One region of the Glaciecola sp. 2405UD65-10 genome, then DNA from elsewhere that is predicted to be linked to it. Evidence: predicted binding sites of a transcription regulator. Region 1 holds the regulator's gene; each other region holds the start of a gene.
The links. Region 1 encodes sigma-54, which starts transcription at its own class of promoters, with help from an activator protein. Its sites were predicted from a motif close to GTTGGCACGNNNNTNGNNT; they were not measured.
Positions count from the first base shown of each region.

Region 2: a site for sigma-54 is predicted at 1,411-1,429, ahead of ACOI22_RS09955 (Tll0287-like domain-containing protein). Genes of this name have one in related genera too.
Region 3: a site for sigma-54 is predicted at 2,051-2,069, ahead of fliE (flagellar hook-basal body complex protein FliE). Genes of this name have one in related genera too.

Region 1 is NZ_JBMEUF010000003.1:44,694-51,426, reverse strand. Features, by position in the region: gene ACOI22_RS15465 (calcium/sodium antiporter) at 1-605, shown strand, start outside; gene ACOI22_RS15460 (KpsF/GutQ family sugar-phosphate isomerase) at 609-1,571, shown strand; gene kdsC (3-deoxy-manno-octulosonate-8-phosphatase KdsC) at 1,573-2,181, shown strand; gene lptC (LPS export ABC transporter periplasmic protein LptC) at 2,178-2,738, shown strand; gene lptA (lipopolysaccharide transport periplasmic protein LptA) at 2,707-3,309, shown strand; gene lptB (LPS export ABC transporter ATP-binding protein) at 3,335-4,063, shown strand; gene ACOI22_RS15435 (RNA polymerase factor sigma-54) at 4,172-5,698, shown strand; gene hpf (ribosome hibernation promoting factor) at 5,720-6,007, shown strand; gene ptsN (PTS IIA-like nitrogen regulatory protein PtsN) at 6,019-6,462, shown strand; gene rapZ (RNase adapter RapZ) at 6,560-6,733, shown strand, end outside.
Region 2 is NZ_JBMEUF010000001.1:2,231,375-2,238,107, forward strand. Features, by position in the region: gene ACOI22_RS09950 (sigma-54 interaction domain-containing protein) at 1-1,276, opposite strand, end outside; gene ACOI22_RS09955 (Tll0287-like domain-containing protein) at 1,474-2,094, shown strand; gene ACOI22_RS09960 (hypothetical protein) at 2,106-2,273, opposite strand; gene ACOI22_RS09965 (SO_0444 family Cu/Zn efflux transporter) at 2,562-3,632, opposite strand; gene ACOI22_RS09970 (MerR family transcriptional regulator) at 3,619-4,050, opposite strand; gene ACOI22_RS09975 (EAL domain-containing protein) at 4,121-6,733, opposite strand, start outside.
Region 3 is NZ_JBMEUF010000001.1:1,193,163-1,199,895, reverse strand. Features, by position in the region: gene ACOI22_RS05525 (sensor histidine kinase) at 1-467, shown strand, start outside; gene ACOI22_RS05520 (sigma-54-dependent transcriptional regulator) at 454-1,857, shown strand; gene fliE (flagellar hook-basal body complex protein FliE) at 2,124-2,450, shown strand; gene fliF (flagellar basal-body MS-ring/collar protein FliF) at 2,466-4,160, shown strand; gene fliG (flagellar motor switch protein FliG) at 4,181-5,221, shown strand; gene fliH (flagellar assembly protein FliH) at 5,224-6,009, shown strand; gene fliI (flagellar protein export ATPase FliI) at 6,062-6,733, shown strand, end outside.

The sequences.
Region 1 (6,733 bases):
TTTTGTCTGATAGCGAACTAACAAGAATCGAAGGGATTATTCTTATTTCCCTATTTGTTTTTGTTATTGCGGGTATGGCGGTGTTGTCATTTAAAGTAGAAAAGAATGACCCACTAGTTGCCGAAACTGAAACGGAAGTCCCGAGTAACGTACCGACCACTAATGCAGTATTTTGGGTCATTGTTGGCTTAATATTACTGCCATTAAGCGCCCACTTCCTAGTTGATTCAGCCGTTTACATTGCTCGCTACTACGGCATTAGTGACTTAGTCATTGGCTTAACTATTATTGCCATTGGTACCAGTTTGCCCGAGCTTGCCGCGAGTGTGGCAGGCGTATTAAAAGGTGAAGACGACTTAGCGCTAGGTAATATTATTGGTTCAAACATATTTAATTTACTGGCCGTATTAGCGATGCCAGGCTTAATTCATCCTTCAGTGATAGATGGTGCTGCCGCAAACAGAGACTCATTGGTTATGTTAGGCTTGTCAGTGTTGTTATTTGTTTTTTGTTTTAACTTTCGCGGCACACGGCAAATTAACAGAACCGAAGCGGGTATCTTTATACTCATATTTTTAGGCTATCAATACGTGTTGTTTTCATAATTTATGACTTATTTAAGCTCTGCTAAACAAACTTTTTCGATTCAAACCGATGCGCTTCAATCGCTAGCCAACAATTTAGACAGTAGCTTTACCGAAGCCTGTGATTTGCTATTGCAATGCAAAGGCAAGGTTGTGGTATGTGGCATGGGTAAATCGGGCCACATAGGCAACAAAATTGCAGCTACGCTCGCAAGCACTGGCACTCCCTCATTTTTTATGCACCCGGGTGAAGCGAATCATGGTGATTTTGGCATGTTAAGCCCAAATGACGTTTTGATTGGTATTTCTAATTCAGGCGAAACCGCCGAACTAGTAGGTTTACTCCCGTCAATAAAAAGAATTGGTGTACCCATTGTGGCTATTACCAACAATGCGAAAAGTAGTTTAGCGCAAGCCTCAGCGGTTAGTTTGTTGCTTGGCGTAACCAAAGAAGCGTGTTCTTTAGGCTTGGCTCCCACAACCAGCACTACTGCTACCCTAGTACTAGGAGATGCTATAGCCGTTGCGCTTTTAGAAGCGAAAGGATTTACCGCAGAAGATTTTGCGTTTTCTCATCCGGGCGGTGCTTTAGGTAAGCGTTTGTTACTTACCGTAAATGACATAATGGCTAGTGGCGATGACATTCCTCTTGTATCGCAAAATGATTCATTAAAACAAGCCTTACTTGAAATTTCATCAAAGGGTTTAGGTATTACCGGCATAACAAATGAGCAAAATACCTTAGTAGGGATATTTAGTGACGGTGATTTGCGCAGAACCCTTAACTCACCGATTGATATTCAAACCACGTCAATACAAAGTGTAATGACCAAAGGCGGCGTTCATATTAACGCTAACGCGTTAGCAATAGACGCCCTTAACTTAATGCAAAGTAAGCGTATTAGTGCCCTGTTTGTAGTTAACGAAGAAAACCAAGCGGTCGGCGCACTTAATATGTACATGCTGTTAAAAGCAGGAGTGGTATAACATGGCTCAACCCATTATTGATGAAAACATACCTAGTGCTAACCAAGAAGGCGCCGCTCATAGTGTAGCGACTTTATACCAAGCAGTTCCTTCTAAAATTTTTGATGCATGCAAGCAAATTAAATTAGTGGTGTTTGATGTAGATGGCGTATTCAGTGACGGCAGTATTTACCTAGGTAACAATGGCGAAGAATATAAAGCCTTCAATACTAAAGATGGTTATGGGGTGAAAGCACTCAAAAGCTGTGGCATTGATGTGGCTGTTATAACTGGGCGCGATTCAGCTATTGTGAAAAACAGAATGAGCGCCTTAGGCGTTAAACATTTAGTGCAAGGACGTGAAGACAAACACACGGCGTTAACTGACTTACTAAATCAACTTAAGCTTGAAACTAGCCAAGTGGCGAGCATGGGTGATGATATGCCTGATGTAGGTATGTATAGGTTGTCGGCTATTAAAGTAGCGGTAAATGATGCGCACCCATATGTAAAACAACAAGCTAACTTTATAACGACCCTTGGTGGTGGCAAAGGTGCGGTTCGCGAGTTTTGCGATTTGCTTTTGCAAGCACACGGTAAATTAAATATGCAACATGGTGCCAGCGTATGAATAGAACCGGCTGGAGTGTGTTATTCATATTTGCAGCCGTGGTAGCTTTGTACGTGTCTATTTTGTTTCAAGATCCCAAAGAACAAAGCAGCGAAAAAGGCGACCGTGAACTTATTCCAAATTATAGTGCCCTAAACTTAAACAGTAAGTTATACGATAAAAACGGCAAATTAAGTCACCAAGTAGCGGCTGATAAAATGGAGCATTACGAAGAACTTGGCTTTGCAATTTTTGAAAACCCTGTATACACGCTATTTTTAGATGATGGACAACCGTGGCAAATTACGGCTCAAGAAGGCACCTTGCATAACAACAATAGAATACAACTTGAGAAAAACGTAAAAATTGTTAATTTGCGCAGTGAAGAGTATGTTAAAGCCATTGCTACCGAATTTATTGAAATTGATTTAGAGAGTAAGACCCTGTTTTCTGACCAAGTGGTAGAAATTAAAGGGCAAGATTATTTAGTTACCAGTGTGGGTTTATTTGGTGATTTAGTTACCCAACAATACGAGTTAAAAGAACATGTTAAAACGCAAGTTAACCCCCAGTTTTAAGCACCTAGGGCTACTTTTTATATCAGCAGCCTGTGCGCTGACTTTTCACGCACATGCCCTACCCGCTATGGCGGCACAAACTGCAGAAGATAGCAGTGCTACATCAACCATTGCACAAGATTTTGATTTGCCGGTTACGCTTACGTCAAATCACCAAGCAATTGATGGCAAGAAAAAAACGTCTATTTTTACTGAAAATGTGGTTATTCGCCAAGGCAGTCTAGAATTACTTGCTGACCGCGTTGAACTTGATGCTACCAATGGCAAGCGCCAAGAAGTCATTATAGCAAGCGGCAGCCCCGCCAGTTACAAGCAGCGCTTAGAAGACGGTACTATAGTAGAAGCACGAGCTAACAAAATTGTATATACCGTAGCGTCTAGAACGCTTTCGCTTCGCGGCCAAGCCGTTATTGTGCAAAACGATGTGAAAGTAGATGGTGATTCTATTTTGTTTGATATGGCGAAAGAGCAAATCTTAGCTGAATCTGATGAAAACAGCAGTGGCCCCGTTACTACAGTAATAAGCCCTGGTGCATTTTCGCAAGAAAAGTCTGATTCAGAACAACAATAAACAACGCTATTGAAGGATTGTATTTGTGACCAGTACGCTGTGCGCCAGAAACTTAGCTAAATCGTATAAATCTCGCCAAGTTGTGCGCGATGTAAGCATTGAAGTATCAACAGGACAAATTGTTGGTCTGTTAGGCCCCAATGGTGCAGGTAAAACCACTACTTTTTATATGATAGTGGGTTTAGTACCACTAGATAAAGGCGATATTTTTATTGATCAAATGAACTTAAGCCACCTTCCTATGCACGAGCGTGCAAGAAATGGCATTGGTTATTTACCTCAAGAAGCCTCTATTTTCAGAAAACTCACTGTGTATGAAAATTTAATGGCCATATTGCAAACTCGCAAAGATATTTCAAAAGACCAGCGCGAAGTCATAGCTGATGAACTGCTTGATGATTTTAATATTAATCATATTCGTAACAGCCTTGGCATGAGTTTATCAGGTGGCGAAAGACGCCGCGTTGAAATTGCGCGGGCATTATCAGCTGATCCCAAGTTTATTTTGCTTGATGAACCCTTTGCAGGGGTTGATCCAATATCAGTAAATGACATTAAAAAAATAATTTACCAATTAAAAGAACGTGGCATTGGGGTTTTGATTACTGACCATAATGTAAAGGAAACCCTTGATGTATGTGAGCTTGCGTACATTGTGAGCCATGGAGAATTGATAGCTAGCGGCACGTCTGAAGAAGTTCTTGCTAATCAAACGGTAAGAGATGTTTATCTTGGCGAACAATTTGCATTATAAACCTCTTTTTTTTTCCTAATTAGGGAGTATGATAAGCATTAATGATAGGAATCGCTAGGTAAGGTAGATGTTTTACATACTTGAGATAGGCGCAGTAGAAGGATAGTAATGAAACCCTCGTTACAACTGAAGTTCAGTCAACAATTGACTATGACCCCCCAATTGCAACAAGCTATTAAGCTGCTGCAACTGTCAACACTTGATCTGCAACAAGAAATTCAAGAAGCCATTGAATCCAATCCCCTTTTGGAGACGGTAGAATTAGACTATAGCAATGAAAACGCTGACCGAGGCGAAACGCTCGATTCCCGAACTGACAAAGAACAAGCTTCAGCGAATATAGAAGGCGTAAACGAAGCGAATGCATCTTTAAGTAGTGGCGAAAAAGATGTTCCTGATCCTATGGATGCACATGAAGCACTTGAAAACCGCGATTTACCCAATGATTTACCGCTTGATAGTTCATGGGAAGATTACCTAGGTTCTACATCAGCCCCCACTAAAATGACCGGCTCAAGCCCTGACGACGACTACATATTCCAAGGCGAAACTACCGAAAACATTCAAGACCATTTGCTATGGCAAGCTGAAATGACGCATTTTAGCGATAATGACATGTCAATAGCGATTGCCATAATTGATTCAATTGACGAATCAGGCTATTTAACCAGTTCGTGTGAAAACATATTAGATAGCTTAGATAACGAAGACATTGATTTAGACGAAGTAGAATGCGTACTTAAACGTATTCAACGTTTTGACCCTATTGGTGCAGGCGCACGTTCAGTACAAGAATGCTTATTGGTGCAATTGCAACAATTTGATAACGATACACCATGGCTTGAGCAAGCCCGCTCACTGATTGAAGAACACGCTGACTTATTAAGCAGCAAAGACTACCGTACACTTATGCGTAAAACGCGTTTAAAGGAAGATCAACTGCGTGAAGTCATGCGCTTATTGAAAACCTTGAATCCTCGCCCGGGTAGCGCAGTTTCATCAAGAGAGCCTGAATATGTTATCCCCGATGTTAATGTTTACAAAAATAAAGGCGTGTGGACAGTTGAATTAAACAACGAAGCCCTACCCGCCCTTACCGTAAATGAAACCTACGCGAAACTATCGAAAACCAGTAATTCGAACGATTCGCAATATATAAAGTCTCATTTACAAGAAGCAAAATGGTTTATTAAAAGTTTGGAAAGCAGAAATGAAACCCTTTTGAAGGTGTCGCATTGTATTGTTGCTAAACAACGTGAATTTTTTGAGCAAGGTCCTGAAAAAATGCAGCCCATGGTATTAAACGATGTGGCTGAAATGGTAGACATGCACGAATCAACTATTTCACGTGTTACAACACAAAAGTACATGCACACCCCAAGAGGCATATTTGAGCTTAAGTATTTCTTTTCGTCACACGTATCTACAGAGTCTGGCGAAAATTGTTCTTCTACTGCTATTCGTGCGTTCATCAAAAAATTAGTTGCTGATGAACCATCGAACAAGCCGTTAAGTGATAGCAAGATTGCGCAATTGCTTGCCGATCAGGGCATTAATGTGGCCCGGCGAACAATTGCAAAATACCGGGAATCGTTAAACATTCCCCCTTCTAATCAACGAAAAAGCCTTGTCTAAAAGGCAAAGAGGACCATCAATATGCAAATTAACCTTACCGGTCATCACGTCGAAATCACCGACTCATTGCGCACTTATGTTGACACTAAGTTTGAAAAACTCGAACGACATTTCGACCATATCAATAATGTGCATGTAATACTTAACGTTGAAAAACTTAACCAAAAAGCGGAAGCCACTGTACACATGAGTGGTGGTGAAGTATTTGCTAACTCAGAACACACCGATATGTATGCGGCTATTGATGGCTTAATTGATAAGCTAGATCGCCAAGTTATTAAACACAAAGAAAAACTTAAGCGTCACTAAGCTAACTAACTATGATCATAAATGACATAATTTCACTTGACCGAACTCAATGTTCGGTTGAGTGCCATAGCAAAAAACGAATTTTTGAAAAAATTTCTGAAATTGCTGTATTGCAGTCACCTGAGCTTGACCAAGTAGAAGTGCTTTCAAGTCTATTAGGTCGAGAAAAAATGGGCAGTACTGGTATTGGAAATGGCATTGCTATTCCACATGGCCGAATAAAAGGTCTGAGTCATATGATTGCAGTAATACTCACAACCAATTCTCCAATAGATTTTGACGCAATTGATAGTCAAGCCGTTGATATATTCTTTGCGATTTTAGTGCCCGAAGAACAAACTAGCCAGCACCTTGAGGCTTTATCAGGCATAGCAAAAAAATTAAGCAATAAAGACATTGTAAAAGCAATAAGAAAAGCTGAAAACAAAAACGAAATAGTGGCTGCCCTAGCTTAAGAGTGAAATTGATTCACTACCTGCAAAAAGCACTCTATACTGAAAACACGTAATTTCTCACTCTGCAACACCTTTTATTTAACGCGAGTTTTACACTATGAAATTATTGATCATTAGCGGGCGTTCAGGTTCAGGTAAATCAATTGCACTTCGCGCACTTGAAGATTTAGGCTATTACTGCGTAGATAACATTCCTGTTTCACTGCTGCCCACACTTACCAATACGGTAGTCGAACAACACGAACTTGTTGCCGTAAGTATAGATGTGCGT
Region 2 (6,733 bases), on a different contig from region 1:
GCTTCCTATAAAGTGTGCGAGTACTTACATCAAGTTTCTCAGCTAATTCATCAATGGTGTGTTTAGGGTCAATGCACAGATTCGTTAAGTAGCGCTTTTCTAACTCATCTAAGGAAACTAAGGTTTCTGGTAAATTCGAAACATTATTTACAGCACCTTTCACTTTTGTTTGTTCAGGCAAGTCATTCAGTTCAATTATGTCTTCGTCAGCCAGTAACACCGATTGCTCCACAATACTTTTCAATTCTCGAATATTGCCTGGAAATGAGTATTCGCAAAGGTGCTTCATAGCTGCCTTCGAGAACTTTTTATACTTCATTTCGCTCCCTTGCAAAAAGTGATTGGCTAAAGCTGGAATATCATCTTGGCGCTCACTTAAAGATGGCAATGAAATAGGGAAACCGGCAATGCGATAATATAAGTCTTTTCTAAACAAACCCTGCTCTACTAAGTTCAGTAAGTTTTTATGACTGGCACAAATTAAGCGAAAATCTGCTTTTTTTAGTTTTGTCCCGCCTACCGTTCGATAACACTGGGTTTCAATTAGGCGCAGCAGTTTTACCTGCATACTTAAGGTAACGTCAGCAATTTCATCAAAGAAAACGGTGCCACCTTGAGCCTCTTCTATCAAACCTTTTTTATTTTGCACCGCCCCTGTGAACGAGCCTTTCTCGTGACCAAACAATTCTGACTCAAATAAGTTTTCATTAAGCCCCGTGCATTCAATTACAACAAAGGGCTTTTTGCTTCGTCTACTTGCATCATGCAAAGCCTTAGCAACTAATTCCTTACCTGTTCCAGTTTCACCATGTAATAAAACTGAGATTTCGGCTTTGGCGGCTCGATTAATTTTAGTTAACATGTTTTTGAAAGGCACAGAAGTGCCAAGCATTTTGTTTTTTTCTGATTCAACAGAAGCAAAATTTATTTTATCGAGTATCTCTAAAAAACCGGTGGTAATACCATTTTCGTCTTTCACTGGTTTCATTAAAATATCACAATACGTTTTACCAAAATCTGTATTGTGAACATGCATAACACTGCTCGCTCGCTGGGTACTTTGACACGCTTGAATAGGGCACTGCTCACCATGCTGATCACAAGGTTTAGAATGCCCATGTGAAATTTCATAGCAGCGGCTGTTACCTACCCTCACCTCATTTTCGTAAGTATCTCGGTATGCGTCGTTCACTGCTAGTATTACGTACTGTGTATTGATAAATATTGCAGGTTTATCAATAGAATTAATCATTGATTGCACAATGGAAATGTTCATTTTACTACCTAAGCCGCGCTGACAATTATGACCTAATGATTGACAAATTTGGCAGCATTTACAAGGCAAACTTTACTATCATTCATTTATTTAAAAAATTTTCTAACCAAATCAGATATTTAATCCTTCAGCAGGATGGCACAACTCTTGATTACTCCACATATGTATATGCAAAAATTCAACGCTAGGAATAAACCATGAAAGCACTAATTACTGTAATTATCATCACTAGTTTTAGTCTCAGTTTCACAAGCGGCAGTACCGCCCAAACTCAAGTTCAAAGCAACACCCTTGATGCAAACAGTAGATCCGAAGGTGAGTTAAACAGTCAGAGTATTAATTCGCTGGAAATGCAAGCTAACGAAAAAATTAAGCAATTCTCTGGGCAATTGAAAACAGTACTTGTAGGCGCTATTCAAGCAGAAGGATTTGCTAGTGCGGTTAAGGTGTGTAAAGAACAAGCGCCTGAAATAGCCAAGAGCGTATCAAAAGATGGGTGGACGCTCGCTAGAACCAGTTTAAAAACGCGAAACGCTGCAAACAAACCCGATGCATGGGAACAGGAAAAATTACAAGATTTTGATAAAAAATTTAAAGAAGGTGTATCACCTAATCAATTGTCAGCCATTGATGTAAATGAAAATCGCTTTCGCTATATGAAAGCTATTCCCACCGGCCAAGTTTGCTTGGCGTGCCATGGAAGCAATGTAGAGCCATCACTTAAAGCTACGACAGATAAAAACTACCCGAATGATAAAGCGATTGGATATACACTTGAAGATATACGTGGTGCGTTTACTCTACGCAAGTCGCTCTAAGTAAAGGGGGATTACCTTGCAAGCTCAGGATATAGCTCATCAAACTCTTCAGGGCTTAGACCCGTTGTGAGCTCTATTAAATCATCGATGTATTCATCATGAGCCGCATTACGAGTGAGTATTGCAGCCTTTGAAGAAGTAGCCATGTTGTTTGTTTGTGTTAGGTTAAATTGATTCATTATATTACCTACTAATTAAGTGTTTGATACTTATACTTTGCAAGTATCAAACCTTTCTGATAAAAAATAAAAACACCTATAAATCAAAGGCTTTAATGCAGCCCTCAACATAAATCTTAAGCAGTTATGAACATTTTACATAGTGGGTATGAACATAGGGCTCATTCTCCCTAACTACCAGCCCATTACAATATCAACAGCTGACCATACGAGTAATTACATTCAAAAGCACAAAAGCCTGTACAAAAATAATACAGCTTGCGTCACCCAATTACAACTTTCTAACATCTATCCGTTTTTAGTTTCTGCCTTTAGGAGACTTTTTAACTGCTTTAGCATTTGCCAAACAAGTAAAGCAGCTAGAATAACAGCGCCTAACTGATGCACAATGCTTAGCATATCTGAGTGCTCGCCATGAACTAAATCTAAACTAAAGGAGAATTGATCAAATAAAGCATCTACCACAAACCCTGATAAGAGTGCTGAGCCAATTAGCGCCACCAAGTAGATACCTAATTCACGAGCACCTAGTTCATTTTTAATGATCATTAGGGTAGCAATGTTGGTTGCAGGGCCCGTTAACATAAATACGAGCGCTGCACCGGGTGATACGCCTGCCATTATTAGCCCCACGGCAATTGGTGTTGATGCGGTTGCACAAATGTACATAGGAATAGAAATTACCACCATTAACAGCATGGCAACGGGCCCTGTTCCATAGCTTGCCATCCAGTCGGCGGGTACATAGGTAAGGACTAATGCCGCAAAAAATAGCCCAATAAGTAGCCATTTCATAAAATCTACTAATAACTGACCAAAGCCGTATGCAAAGACGTTTTTTAAGCCACTTATAAAGCTTGGTTTGTTTGCCTCTGGATTTCCAGCGCTACAGCTACTCGATGCATGGCAACAACTGCTCTTGCTGGCCTGGTTACTTTCGTGCTTATGGATGTCATTTGCTTCTGGCTGCCCCCACAAAGCAATACTCAAACCAGTTACCACGGCCGAGAAAATTGCAGCAATTGGACGGGCTATAGTCATAGGGAGCCCCATTAAAGCATATGTAATCCCAATAGAATCCAGCCCCGTTTCAGGCGTAGACACCAAAAAGCTTGCTGTACTTGCCTTGCTGGCGCCGTTTCTTCGTATTCCCATGGCTACGGGTATAACTGAGCACGAACATAAGGGTAAAGGGGCGCCTATAATTGCAGCGGTAAACACTGAATTATTTGACCCCAAGGTATTTTCGATCCATTTGTTGGGCAACCATTGATGAATTAGGCCTGCAATAAACATCCCTAACAATAAATATGGCGCTGATTCAATGAACAGCAAAACAAAATTATTAGCCAGTTGCATGCTCAGGCTCCTTTGTGTTTTGAGTGTTTTCTAGTTGGCTGATAATGGAACAAAATTGAGCGCTTTCAGTCCCCCCGCAGCATTTATCGTTAAGCTGTTTGAGCACCTGTTTTAATTCACTTAGGCGTTTTATTTGCTGATGTACTTCATCCACTTTCTTTTGGGTAATTGCTTTTGCTTCTGCGCAAGTGTGTTGGTCTTTTGCATCTTTAATATTTATAAGCGCCGCAGTATCCTCTAAGCTGAAGCCGCTTTCTTTGCAGCGCTTGATGAAATGCGCGGTAGCTAAATCATCACTATTGTATATTCGATAGTTGTTTTCAATACTTTTTTGCGGCACCAATAAACCAAGCTTTTCGTAGTATCTGAGCGTATGTGCAGATAAATTCGTCGCTTTCGCTAGTTGACTAATTTTCATATGTTAAAGCCCTCATGTTGGAACATTAAAGTGTATACCAACAGTATACACCTTAGAGTCAACTCTAAGGTCAACGGTAATTTAATAAAAACTTTGTTGCAGCGTTCGAATCAAGGGGTTCTGAAAAAAAAGAACCTTGTCCCAGTAAGCAATCAAAATCATTTAATATCTTTTGCTGCTGATTAGTTTCAATTCCTTCTGCTACTATATGAACATTTAAACTATGCGCTAAAGAGATAATGGCGCTGACAATTTCAATGGCATTTTGGTTATCTAATGTGTTGTCAGTAAGAGCGCTTACGAACATACGATCTATTTTTAAGAACTGTACCGGTAGTTGACCAAGGTACGCTAATGATGAATAGCCAGTCCCAAAATCATCTATAGCAAAATCAATACTGCAGGTATGTAATTCATTGAGTACTCTTTTAACCTCGGTAGTGTTTTCCATTAGCGCCGATTCAGTTATTTCTAATTTTAAATATTTTCCATCAATATGATGTGAGGCCAAGGCTTCCTTAACAATATCTACGAGACCAACATCACTAAGTTGCTTAGCTGATAAATTTACAGCCATACTAATTTTATGTGTTATGTTTGCGTCGTTTTGCCATATTTTTAATTGCTTTAATGCTTTGTTTAACACCCATTCACCAATTTGCAAAATAAACCCCGACTCTTCCGCTAATGAAATAAATCGTTCGGGTGAAATAAGACCTTTGCTAGGATGCTGCCAGCGCGCTAAGGCCTCAAAGCCTTCAACTCTTCTTGTTTTTAGATTGACAATGGGTTGATACACAACAAAAAACTCTTCATTTTCTAGGCCTTTGAGCATGTCTGTTTCTAGCTCAATGGTTTCAAGCATATCTTCTCGCATGTTTTCATCAAATAATTGACATAATCCACGGCCTGTTTCTTTAGCTTTGTACATCGCAATATCAGCATCACGTAATACTTCTTCGGTAAGCGTATATCGATAGTCGCAAATAACTATGCCAATACTCATCATAAAAGGCACAGTAGCGTTTTCTACGCTAAGAGGTGACTCAAAAGCACTAATGACTTTATTACCAAACAGCAACATTTTTGCCTCGGTAATATCCCCCTCTACCACTACGATAAACTCATCGCCGCCTAAACGAACAGCTTGGCAGCACTCATGCAACAGTATTTGTAAACGTTGTGCAGCCTCTATAAGCACCTTGTCGCCGAAAGAATGACCTCTGGAATCGTTTATATACTTAAATTTATCTCCATCTAAAAACATTAGTGCAAATGTGAATGCTGAATTGTTTTGGCATTTTTGTAGTAAGTCTTGAAGATGTTTAATTAACCATTGACGATTAGGTAAATTGGTTAGGGGATCGTGAAAAGCCATATGAAACATTTTAGCCTCTGCGATTCTTCGCTCCTCCACTTCTATCGATAATTCAGCGGTACGTTTTTCAACGCGCTGTTCTAATTCAACATTCAATTGTTGAGCTACTTTACTGGCTTTGGCTAATTCACTGTTTACCTTATTCAAGACTTCTGTTTTTTCATTAACCATTTGAGTCAAAATATCACGTCGTCTTTTTGACTTATCTGATTGCCATTTAATGCAACTCAAAACAAACAGAATAAAAAGAAAACGTGCCCACCACGTTTCCCACCAAGGTTTGTTGATTATGAGTGAGATACTTCTATCTTGATTATTCCAAACACCATCATTGTTCGAACCTTTTACTAAGAATGTATATTCACCTGAATCTAAGTTGGTATAGCGGGCGCGGCGTCTGCTGCTGTCTACTGTTGTGTAAGTGTCTTCTAAGCCATCTAAGCGGTATTGATACGAGTTGTTTTCAGGAGAAATGAAATTAAGCGCTGCAAATTCAAATGTAATATCCCGTTGGCCATAATCTAATCGAATTTCTTTAGACACACCAATCGACTTTTCTAAAATAGAATCCTCACCAATGGATACTGGTTGCTGAAACAGCTCAACTGATGTGATAACTACATCAGGCACTTGTTCATTTCGCCTTGTGTTACTTGGGTTAAATACTGAAATTCCACCAGCGCTACCAAAATACAAATCGCCGTTTTTGGCGCTCAAATGCGAAAAACGATTAAATTGCATGCCAGCAATCCCGTCACCAAGATCAAACACTTTGAACGACTCAGTGTGGGGGGTAAATCGATTTAATCCGGCTCGTGTACCAATCCAAATATCGCCGTTAGAGTCTTGCTCAAGCGACACTACAAAATTGTCACTTAAACCGTCTTTTTTCGTGTATTGCTTGGTAAATTTTGTTTCTGGCTCAAAATACGTTAAGCCTTGCGAGGTCGCTAACCACAAATGTCCGTTTGTGTCGGTTAACACATCATAGATGGTGCCATACGTATCATCACTTAAATAATACGTAAATTCTCTTTTAGCCACATCTAGCTTTTCTAAGCCATTAACTCCCGCAAGCCAATATGTACCATCTGAAGAAGCTTCAAAATCATTTATTGCTGAATTTTGAATGCCGGTTGAGCTGTCTATATCTGAACTAAAGTAAGACTCAAAAATACCTGTGAGAGGATCATAAATTTGCAAGCCTAGCGTCCACACACTTAGTAATAACCTGCCATCTGGTAGCACTTCTATTCGAAAAATATTGTTGTTGGCTAGACCAGTCTTCCCGCTATTGTCTTTATT
Region 3 (6,733 bases), on a different contig from region 1:
AGTTAGAACAAGATGGGATTATATTATCCCTTCAAAACAAGGCATGCGAACTTAACATTCTTGGCAATACAACAGCTATTACAGGGGCGTTAACGAATCTTTTGATGAACGCCAAACAAGCCTTAATGCAAAGCAATCAAAGCGAGCCGTCCGTTCAATTACACATAAATCCTGTCAAGCATAACAATATTCAATATGTAGTATTTAATGTATTTGATAATGCAGATGGTATTGATGAAACGAAAATAAACCGATTATTTGAACCGTTTTATACAAGTAAATCTCAAGGCACCGGCTTAGGATTAGCGGTTGTAAATACGGTGGCTAAGTCACATAAAGGCTTCGCGAAGTGCGGAAATAATCCACGTCAAGGTGCCTATTTTTCAATTTATCTTCCAGCTTACTTAGAAGATAGCACAACAAATTTAAACCAAGCGCAGTCAGGAGTATATGATGAGCAAAACTAAAATATTGATTGTTGAAGATGATCATGGTTTACGAGAAGCATTAGTAGATACCTTATTGCTAGCTGGATACCAAGTTACACCTGTAGAAAGCGCACAAAGCGCGATGGTTAAATTATCTGAAAATACCTTTGATTTAATAGTAAGTGACATTCAAATGGAAGGTATGGATGGTATGTCATTACTTAAAAGTGTGAAAAATAAATATCCTAAGTTACCTATGGTACTTATGACCGCATACGCTAATGTAAATGATGCCATTCAAGCCATGCGCGATGGCGCAACTGATTATTTATCTAAGCCGTTTGCGCCACAAGTATTACTTAATTTAATTGGCCGATATGCACCTGCACAAAAAGTTGAATCTAAAACACCTATAGTGGGGGATGATTCCAGTGTTAACTTACTCAATTTAGCCAGAAAAGTGGCCAAATCTGATGCAACAGTAATGGTATTAGGCCCAAGTGGCTCGGGTAAAGAAGTCATATCTCGTTATATTCATGACCAATCCAATCGTAGTGATGCGCCATTTGTTGCAATAAATTGTGCAGCTATCCCAGAAAACATGCTTGAAGCAACCTTATTTGGTTATGAGAAGGGCGCATTTACCGGTGCTATTCAAGCTTGTCCTGGAAAATTTGAACAAGCGCAACAAGGCACAATATTACTCGACGAAATTACAGAGATGGATTTAGCCCTGCAAGCTAAGTTATTACGTGTATTGCAAGAACGTGAAGTAGAGCGTTTAGGCGGGCGCAAAACAATTAGCTTAGATGTGCGCGTAGTGGCAACCAGTAATCGCGATTTAAAAGAAGCTGTAGCCCAAGGAAAATTTCGCGAAGATTTGTATTATCGCCTAAATGTTTTTCCTATTACTTGGTTACCATTAAGCCAAAGAAAGGGAGACATCGTTCCTTTGGCCAAGCACTTACTGACTCGCCATATTCAAAACGCCAGTACACCCAAACAAATTCCAACTATTTCAGCCGGGGCAATGCACAAACTCACCCATCACTCTTGGCCAGGCAATGTTAGAGAGCTTGAAAACGTTATTCAGCGCGCACTAATTTTGTGTGATTCTGACACGCTAGAAAGTGACGACTTACTTATTGAACCTGACAACCAACAAATTTTTGACATGCATAGTCAAAAAATAATGCCAGATTATCAGCAAATGAGCTCGCATGGCATAGCTAAAGAAATGCAAGACGAAGACGATAACAGTTTATTAGGTTCTGAATTAAGGCTACAAGAACATCAGATTATTTTAGACGCATTGCAGGCTTTTAAAGGCAAGCGTAAGGATGTAGCCGAGAAACTTGGCATAAGCCCGCGAACTTTGCGATATAAATTAGCCAAAATGCGCGATAGTGGCATAGAACTTCCATCATAGTATTTAGTAAACATTTTGAAAGAACCTTCCCGTTTTTTTTGTAAGCAGTATGACAGGATGTCAATCCCAATTTCCGCCCTCCATCTCAGAGGGCGGCTTTTTTTTAAGCTAATTTTAGCTGCCTGAAAGCTATATGGCAGTAAATTACCGCTAACTCCTACATTTCCCACAAATATTGCCGCCTATTCATAGTATTGGCATTGTCTTTGCAAACCCACTCCTAACAAGCATTTTTCATCAAAATAATGACATATGGAGATAAGCCAGTGGATATTAAAGCCAATTCGCTCTATCAAGAAATGCAGGCTATGACCTCGCAAATTACAGGTACGTCTGGTGGATTATCACGCGTTGAAACAAACAATAACGGCGGTCAGTTTGCCGATATGCTCACGCAGGCTCTTGATACCGTCAATGGTATGCAAAAGGAATCTAGAAGTATGCAAACGCGTTTTGATTTAGGGGATCCAGACCTAAGCTTAGCCGACGTTATGATTGCAAAAGAAAAATCAGGCATAGCATTTGAAGCTACTGTTCAAGTAAGAAACAAACTACTTGAAGCTTACAAATCCATTATGAACATGCCGGTATAATAGGAAGTATAAGTTATGGCAGAAGCCGCAAGCACCGAATTAGCCATTCCAGATGATAACGATTCTAATGAGATGGTTGGACAGTCGAAATCATCTATTTTAGATACTATCTCGAGTACTGAAACTATTCGTCAGGTCACAATGATTGTGACTTTAGTGATTTGTGTGGCTATAGCTATATTTATCTTTATTTGGTCAAAAGAACCGACCTACCGTCCCTTGGTGCAAATGCCGCCACAAGAAATGATCGAAACACTTGATTACCTTGATCAAAACCAAATTAAATACAAAATTGAAGGTAATACGGTTTACGTTTTAGACGAACAGTTCAAAGACGTAAAGCTTGGTATGGTGCGTCAGGGAATTAATCATAGCAGCTCGGCAGGCACCGAAATTATTATGCAAGATATGGGCTTCGGTGTGAGCCAGCGAGTTGAAATGGAACGCCTGAAGCATGCAAGAGAGCAGCTTATTGCCCGCACTATTGAGGATATAAATGCCGTAGGTAAAGCACGCGTACTTTTGGCGATACCGAAAGAAAACGTGTTTTCGCGCCGTGAATCTAAAGCAAGTGCCACGGTTGTAGTAACGGCAAGAAACGGTAATTATTTGTCAGGTGAAGAAGTTGACGCAATTGTAGATATTGTATCATCGGCGGTACAAGGCATTGATCCTAGCCGAGTCACTGTATCAGATAATAATGGCCGTTTGCTCAATTCAGGCTCTGCTGATTCAATGAGTGCTAGAGCGCGTAAAGAGTACGAAATTGAGAAAAAACGAGAATCAGAATACTTAGAAAAAATAGACTCTATTTTGATTCCCGTTTTAGGGATAGGCAACTATACCGCTCAAGCGGATGTGAGTATGGATTTTACAGCGGTTGAACAAACCCAGCGTCGATATAATCCTGATTTGCCCGCTGTTCGCAGCGAAATGATATCAGAGCAAAACTCTGTTGGCGGTGTTATCGCTGGTATACCTGGCGCGCTAACTAATCAGCCACCTGCTGATTCGAACATTCCCGAGGAAGCAAACGGTGCTAACGGCCGCACGCCTGTACCAGGTTCAAACAGTAAAGAATCTACTCGCAACTATGAGTTAGATACAACCATTAGCCACACCAAACAACAAACCGGTGTAATTCGTCGCTTAAGTGTATCGGTAGCCGTTGATTACTTAAATAGCACGAATGCAGAGGGCGAAATAACAAGCACACCTTTGAGTCAGCAAGAATTGCTTAACATTCGTCGCTTATTACAAGGCGGAGTGGGATTTGATGTAACCCGCGGAGATTCATTAGAAGTGGTAAGTATTCCGTTTAAACGCGTAGACCTTGGCGAAGCCGAAGAAACAAATGTTTGGGAAGAAGAATGGTTCATGCCACTATTTAAATTGTTTATGGGAGCTGCTGTTATTATTGTTCTTATATTGGCGGTTGTTCGTCCAATGCTTAAGAAATTAATATTCCCTGATGGCGGGATTATGGAAACAGATGATCTAGACACAGATTTAGATTTAGGTGATGAAACCATTAATGTATTGAGCGACGAGTTTGATGAATCAAAAGTGGGTTTCTCACCAGATGGCTCGCTTATGCTACCTAATTTACATCGCGATGAAGACGTTCTAAAAGCGGTTCGCGCGCTAGTATCAAATGAACCAGAGCTGTCTGCGCAGGTAGTGCGTGGATGGATGCTTGAAGACGAATAACTGGGCAAGGAATAGTAATAATGGCTGATGAAGAAACTAAAGATGACATCCCAGAATACGATATTAATAAACTTGATGGTATTGAGAAAGCCTCTATTTTACTGTTAAGTTTGTCAGAAGATGATGCGGCGCAAATACTTAAATTCATGGAGCCTAAGCAAGTTCAAACCTTGGGTACTGCAATGGCCGCCATGGATGACATGACGCAAAGCAAAATAACGGCAGTGCATAAGCATTTTATAGATGAAATTCAGAACTACTCTACTATTGGCTTCAAGAGCGAAGACTTTGTACGCCGTGCTTTAGTTGCGGCGCTAGGTGAAGATAAAGCTGCACACTTACTAGATCAAATTATGGCAGGCTCAGGTGCTAAAGGCCTTGAATCACTTAAGTGGATGGATTCTAAACAAGTTGCCACCATCATTCGAAACGAACACCCTCAAATTCAAACGATTGTTATGTCATATTTAGAGCCTGAGCAGTCGGCTGAAATTATGGCGCAGTTCCCAGAGAAAGTGCGTTTAGATTTGTTAATGCGTGTCGCAAACTTAGAAGAAGTTCAGCCCGCCGCATTGCAAGAATTGAACGAGATAATGGAGAAACAGTTTGCTGGGCAAGCCGGGGCGCAAGCTGCCAAAATGGGTGGTTTGAAATCTGCTGCCAATATCATGAATTATTTGGATACCAATATTGAAGCCCAGTTGATGGAAGCGATTCGTGAGCAAGACGAGGAGATGAGCCAGCAAATTCAAGACTTAATGTTCGTATTTGACAACCTTATTGATGTTGATGACCGAGGCATTCAAGCGATTTTACGCGAAGTCCAGCAAGAAACCTTAATGCGTGCCATTAAAGGCGCAGACGAAGCACTTAAAAACAAAATTACCGGAAATATGTCAAAGCGTGCCGCAGAAATGCTAATTGATGATATTGAGGCTATGGGGCCGGTAAGGTTAAGTGAAGTAGAAACCGCTCAAAAAGAAGTGTTGTCAATTGCTCGACGTTTAGCCGATGCCGGTGAAGTAATGCTTGGCGGCGGCGGTGGTGAAGAGTTCGTATAAGTATGAGTATGACAGATAAGGACATATTTGATCAGGCAAAGCTTTGGGAGTTGCCCTCAGTTGATGACCAACTTGCGCAAGAAGAAGAAAGCACGAATGCTTTGAATCGACCGCGTGGCAAATGGAAATTTGAAGCGCCGGAAGAAGATAAAGATGTGGAGCCCCTAACCGCCGAAGATATTGAAGAAATTCGCGCCGCTGCTTTTCAAGAGGGGCTCAAAAGTGGCCATGAAGAAGGCTTGAAAAAAGGATACGATGAAGGATTAGATAAAGGCACACAGGAAGGACTAGAACAAGGAAAAAGCAGCGGAATTGAGCAAGGTTTGGCTGAGGCTAAAGTAAGCCTTGATGAACAAAGTAAAAAGTTTGAAGCCTTAATGTCATCATTTGAGCAACCCATTGCTAAACTTCATCATGAGATGCAAAAAGAACTGGTTTTACTTGCTAAAGCATTAGCTGAAGCTGTTATCAAAGTCGAGTCTACACAAAGTAATGAGGTGTTGTTGAAAGCCATAGAAGAAGGCTTGAAGGCACTTCCCATTCAAGAAAGTCAATATCAAATGTTCCTAAATCCTAGTGATTTGCAATGGGTAAACGAGCATTTTGGCGAACAGTATATTGCTCAAAATGATTGGATGCTTGTTGCCAGTGACGATATTGAGCAAGGCGGGTGTAAAATTCAAACGCCCAATAATACCGTTGATGTGTCTATTCAAAAACGCTGCGAGCAAATATTTTCAAAGTTATTGTTTGAACAAGGCTTAGCTGATGACCCACGATCAAAGTAACTCTCAAAAAGATTCTCAGTCTCAAGCTGAAACGCCTCTTTTGTCTAGCGGTATGCAAACCTTATTAAATAACATAAAAGAAATAAGTGCATCGGTAAGCCCTTGCCAAGCTATTAGTGCGGGCAAATTAGTGCGTGGTGTGGGTTTAACCCTTGAAGCGGTAGGATGTAAAATTCCCATTGGTGGCAGGGCGCTAGTACAAACCGAAAGTGGCCGTGTTGAAGCCGAAGTAGTTGGCTTCGCCGATAACATCACTTATTTAATGCCAAGTGAATCAATTAAAGGTATTGTGCCAGGCTCATTAGTAGAACCTTTAGCTGCAGAAACGGGGCTAGCCGTAGGCGAGGCGCTGTTAGGCAGAGTGATTGATGCAAATGGCAAGCCCTTAGATGGCTTAGGACCAATTAATACCAGCAAACGTGTAAGCACGCATCCGCCCCCCATAAACCCTCTCACTAGAAAAGCGGTAAGCGAACCTCTTGATGTAGGCGTGCGTGCAATTAATGCCATGATTACCGTAGGAAAAGGCCAGCGTATGGGCTTGTTTGCCGGCAGCGGTGTGGGTAAAAGTGTGCTTTTAGGTATGATGACACGCGGCACAGTGGCTGACGTAGTGGTCGTAGGTTTAATAGGTGAACGTGGGCGTGAAGTTAAAGAATTTATTGACGACATACTCACAGAAGAAGACCGAAAGAAAGCCGTAGTTGTTGCAGCACCGGCCGAT